DNA from 2 places in the Pseudomonas sp. AN-1 genome. Region 2 is predicted to be linked to the other one. Evidence: riboswitches for the same ligand, from Rfam matches in the RefSeq annotation. Region 2 holds a riboswitch; the other holds the start of a gene.
The links. Region 2 has a riboswitch for cobalamin ahead of SK095_RS03380 (energy-coupling factor ABC transporter permease). Riboswitches for the same ligand answer to the same signal wherever they lie in the genome.

Region 1: linked by a shared signal. The riboswitch ahead of btuB (TonB-dependent vitamin B12 receptor) and the one ahead of SK095_RS03380 (energy-coupling factor ABC transporter permease) in region 2 are both predicted to bind cobalamin.

What each region holds. Positions count from the first base shown of each region.
Region 1 covers NZ_CP139195.1:4,568,891-4,571,342, forward strand. Annotated here, with positions in the region: gene SK095_RS21500 (bacteriohemerythrin) at 1-437, opposite strand, end outside; cobalamin riboswitch at 670-951, shown strand; gene btuB (TonB-dependent vitamin B12 receptor) at 1,071-2,452, shown strand, end outside.
Region 2 covers NZ_CP139195.1:758,576-761,027, reverse strand. Annotated here, with positions in the region: gene SK095_RS03390 (ATP-binding protein) at 1-428, shown strand, start outside; gene SK095_RS03385 (vWA domain-containing protein) at 353-1,090, shown strand; cobalamin riboswitch at 1,323-1,495, shown strand; gene SK095_RS03380 (energy-coupling factor ABC transporter permease) at 1,551-2,201, shown strand; gene SK095_RS03375 (hypothetical protein) at 2,331-2,452, opposite strand, start outside.

The sequences.
Region 1 (2,452 bases), 800 kb from region 2:
TTGCCGAGCATGCGCGACACGAAGCCGCCGTCCAGGCTCTTCTTGACGAAGGGCACGTAGTGCTTGTCGTCACGCTTGATGTGGTTGGTCAGCCACAGGCCGATGTCGGTGCGCACTTCGCGGGCCAGGCGGAAGTGGTCTTCGCCGTTGCTCAGGCGCTGGCCGTAGGCTTCGGCGCGGGTCTTGAAGGCTTCATGCACCTGATGGTGGGCGTCCAGCATCGGATAGCCGGCCTTTTCCATCAGGCTTTCCTCGAAGGTGTTGTGCGAGATGGCGTAGTCGAGCAGGGCCTTGATCACGTACTCGACCTCGCTGGTCGACTGGGCCTTGATGGCGTGATCGATCTCGGACAGATATTCGAAGATGCGCTTGTGCTGCTCGTCGATGATATCGATGCCCGTGGCGTACTCGGGCGACCAGGAAATGACGAATCCCATGAAGGTTATCCTTGCTGTAAACGTTTCGACTTACTTTTAGTGGTTTGTTCTGTAAGCCCCACGCGAAGGTGCGTGGGCTTTCAGTATCACGATGTCGCAGTAAAGGCCATAGTCCGCTTGTGGGCTTTGTCGCGAAGCCTCGGTTTTGTGAACTGTTTGGCAATTCCGCTTCAGGCCGGGAGAGTCGCGCGGGAGGGGCGGAAAGTTTGACGCCCGTCCGGCAAGTCTCTAACCTGCGCCACCTGCTTCAGGTGCCCCCCAGTCCAGACTCGGAGGGGTGAAACAGGGAAGCCGGTGCGTATATGTAATGATTTTTCATTGCAATTTTGATACCAAGCCGGCGCTGCCCCCGCAACGGTAGGCGAGTCGAGAAGCCACACCGGCAGATGCGCGACGCTCCAGAGGCGTCCGCCAACTGCCAGGCCACTGTGTCCAGACACGGGAAGGCGTGGATTCGGGAACCCTCGGGTTCCGCTCGCAAGCCCGGAGACCGGCCTGTCGCATCCACGGTATCGCGGAGGGCGCTACCCGTCGGGTGGGCGGCCTGCGTGTCCTGCTGTCCGTTCGTCGTCCGGTCCTCTGCATGCCTTCGCAAGCCAATCGCGCGGGTGAGCGCGATGCAGAGAGTGATCGATGAGACATGCCCTTCTGCGGCCGACAATCGTCGTGCTGTGTAGTCTTTCCTCCATTCCCGTCCTGGCGCACGAAGCGCTGTCGGTCGAGCCCCTGCTGGTGACTGCCAGCCGCACGACGCAGACGGCCAGCGACGCACTGGCCTCCGTGACGGTGATCGAGCGCACCGAAATCGAGCGCCGCCAGGCCGCCTCGCTGCCCGAGCTGCTGCGCGGCGTGCCGGGCGTGACGCTGGCCAACAACGGCGGCCCGGGCAAGAGCAGCTCGCTGTTCCTGCGCGGCACCGAGTCCGACCACGTGCTGGTGCTGATCGACGGCATCAAGGTCGGTTCGGCCACCAGCGGCAGTGCCGCCTTCCAGGATCTGCCGGTGGAGCTGATCGAGCGCATCGAGATCGTCCGAGGTCCGCGCTCCAGCCTGTACGGTTCGGAAGCCATCGGCGGGGTGATCCAGATCTTCACGCGCCGGGACGGCGGCGCCGGCCTGCGGCCGTTCCTCTCGGCGGGCACGGGCACCCACGACAGTCACAGCGGCAGCGCCGGGCTGTCCGGGCGCTCCGGTGCGAGCTGGTTCAGCCTCGGCGTCTCGTCCAGCGACACCGACGGCATCAACGTCAAGCCGCGCGGCGCCAGCGGCTACGAGGACGACAGCGACGGCTACCGCAACCTGTCCGGCTCCTTGCGCGCCGGCCACCGCTTCGCCAACGGCCTGGAACTGGACGGCAGCTTCCTGCAGGCCGAGTCGCACAACGATTTCGACAGTACCACGGGCGAGGACGCCTATACCGAGGGGGTGCAGAAGGTCGCCGGCCTGCGCGCACGCCTTGCCCCGCTCGAGTCCTGGCTGGTGACCCTGCAGGCCGGGCGCAGCGAGGACCGGTCGGACGCCTTCGAGGACGGTGGCTTCAATTCGCGTTACGACACCCGTCGCGACTCACTGTCCTGGCAGAGCGACGTGACCCTGGCCGCGGGCCATACCCTGGTGCTGGGCGTCGACCATCAGCACGACGAGATCGACAGCACCAGGCGCTACGCCGAGGACTCGCGCGACAATGACGGCTACTTCGCCCAGTACCTCGGCGGGTCGGGGCGTCACGACTGGCAGCTGGCGCTGCGCCGCGACGACAACCAGCAGTTCGGCGATCACGATACCGGCAGCGCCGCCTGGGGTTACGCCCTGGGCCCGACGCTGCGCGTCCATGCCAGCTACGGCACGGCCTTCAAGGCGCCGACCTTCAACGAGCTGTACTACCCCGGCTACGGCAACCCCGCGCTGGATGCGGAGAAATCGCGGACTGTCGAGCTGGGGCTGAACGGCAGCCCCGGCTGGGGGCACTGGACGGCCAGCGTGTACCGGACCCGTGTCGACGATCTGATCAGCAG
Region 2 (2,452 bases):
CGGCGCAGGACCAGCTGCAGGCGCGCTGCCGGCAGGCCCGCGAGCAATTGGAAGCGATCCCGCTGGACGACACGGCGCTGGAAACCATCGCCGCGCGCTGCTACGCCGCCGGCATCGACGGCCTGCGCGGCGACCTGGTCTGGCTGCGCGCCGCCCGCGCCCATGCCGCCTGGCGCGGCGCGCAGGCCATCGCCGCCGAGGACATCGACGCGGTGCAGGACTTCGTGCTGCGCCATCGCCATCCGCACGGCCCGGCCGCCGAGCCGCCGCAGCAGAATCCCGGCGATTCTGCGCCGCAGAGGGAGGCGGGCGGGCAGAACGACGGCCAGCGCGGAGAACAAGGCGAAGGCCAGTGGGGCGAGCTGCCGGCGCAGCCGCTGGCCATCGGCGAGCGCCGCGCGCCGCCGCGCTGGCCAAAAAAGCCCTGAGCATCCGCCCGCAACCCGCCCGGGGCGCGGATGCCAGACAGCGGGACACGCCCCAGCCGGCCCCGCGCGGCCGCGCCGGCGCGTCCGGCCCTGGCCGCCTCGACTGGCCACGCAGCCTGCAGCACGGCCGGCCGCGCTCGCGCGCCGAACTGCACTACCGCAGCCGGCTGGCCAGCGCGCCGGCGCTGTGGCTGATCGTCGTCGACGCCTCGGCCTCGACCCGCCGCCACGGTGCGTTGCGCCGCGCCAAGGGGCTGCTCGCCGAACTGCTCGACCAGGCGCGCCGCCGCCGTGTGGCATTGGCCCTGCTGCAGGCAGACGGCGCAAAACCGCGCTGGTTCTGCCAGGGCCAGCGTGCCCCGCAGGCCGCGCGGCACTGGCTGGAACAGCTCGGCGCCGGCGGCGGCACCCCATTGCCCGCCGCGCTGGCCGAGGCCGGCGAATGGCTGCAGCGCCGGCAACGCCGCCATCCCGGCGAACGCCAGCAGCTCTGGCTGCTCACCGACGGCCGCCTGCGCGAGCTGCCGGCGCTGGCGCCCGCCGCCTGCCCGGCGCTGCTGATCGACATCGAGAGCGGCCCGCTGCGCCTCGGGCGGGCGAGGGAGCTGGCGGCGGCATTGGGCGCCGAATACCGGCATATCGACGAGATTCCGTTGGCATGAGCGGCGCGCAAGGGAAGGCCCAGGGTAGGGTGGGCAACTCGCGCAGCGATTGCCCACCGCCGGATGCCACGGTGGGCAAGGCTGCGCCGTTGTCCACCCTACGCCACGCCTGTCAGCGCCGTAGGGTAGAAAAGTCGCGCAGCGATTTTCTACCGATCTCCATCCCCGACCGCCCGCGTCTGGGCGACTTCAGATCCGGCACGGCGGCCCAGCGCCGCCGCGCCCCACGAGTCCGGTTCCGTCGCGTCGCGGCGGAGACAACAGGGAAACGGGTGAGCCCGCTTGCGGGCGATTCCCGTGCTGCCCCCGCAACTGTAAGCGGCGAGCCCCGGCGCACGATGCCACTGGTCTGCGGACCGGGAAGGCGCGCCGGGGCGACGACCCGCCAGCCAGGAGACCTGCCGGCACCACCGGCCGCTTCAGCGGCCACTCGACCCACGCATCCCTCGGAGGGAGTCCGATGCATATCGAACCCGGCGCGCTGAACGCCGCCAAAGTGCTCTACGGCCACGCGGCCGCCATCGCCACCTTGCTGATCTACGCCCCGCGCTGGATCGGCCGCCTCGACCAGGTCGCCAAGACCCTGCTGGCGGCGGTGTTCTTCTCGCTGTTCATGCAGGCCTACCACGTCCCGGCCGGAGTCTCCGAGCTGCACTTCATCGGCGCCTCGGCGATCTACTTCGTCTTCGGCTTCCTGCCCACCCTGTTCGGCTTCGCCCTCGGCCTGCTGCTGCAGGGGCTGGTGTTCGACCCGCAGGATCTGGTGCACCTGGGCGTCAACTCGCTGTCCTTGATGCTGCCGCTGATCGCCGCTCACGGCCTGTTCGGTCGCCGCCTGTTCGACAGCCAGTCGCGCCGCCTGGACTGGCAGTCCGTGGTGCGCTTCGATGCCGTCTACTACGGCGGCGTGGTGGCCATGGTCGGCTTCTGGCTGGCCATCGGCGAGGAATCGCTGGCGCTGGACAACTGGCTGCTGTTCGCCGCCGCCTACGCGCCGCTGGTGCTCTGCGAGCCGCTGTTCACATGCCTGGTGGTGCGCCTGCTCAAGCGCTGGCCGGACTCCGCCGTGCTGCAGCGGCTGACCTGCGTGGGCAACCTGCGCGTCGCCTGATCGCCGCCGGGACTGAAGAACGCCCGCGGCCGGTGACGGTCGGCGGGCGTTTTTGCTAGCGCGGCGCGCCGGCTCGCGCACCAGCGTCTCGACCAGCTCCGCCGCCGGCATCGCCCGCGGCAGCGGTGGCTAGGCCTCACCGCCATCGGCGATGTGCAGGGCACTGGCGATCCTTTTCCGCAGCTCGGCCACTTCCTCGATATGCCGGTTTGCCGACCTCACGCTCTGCGCAAAGCTGGCCAGCTTCAGGT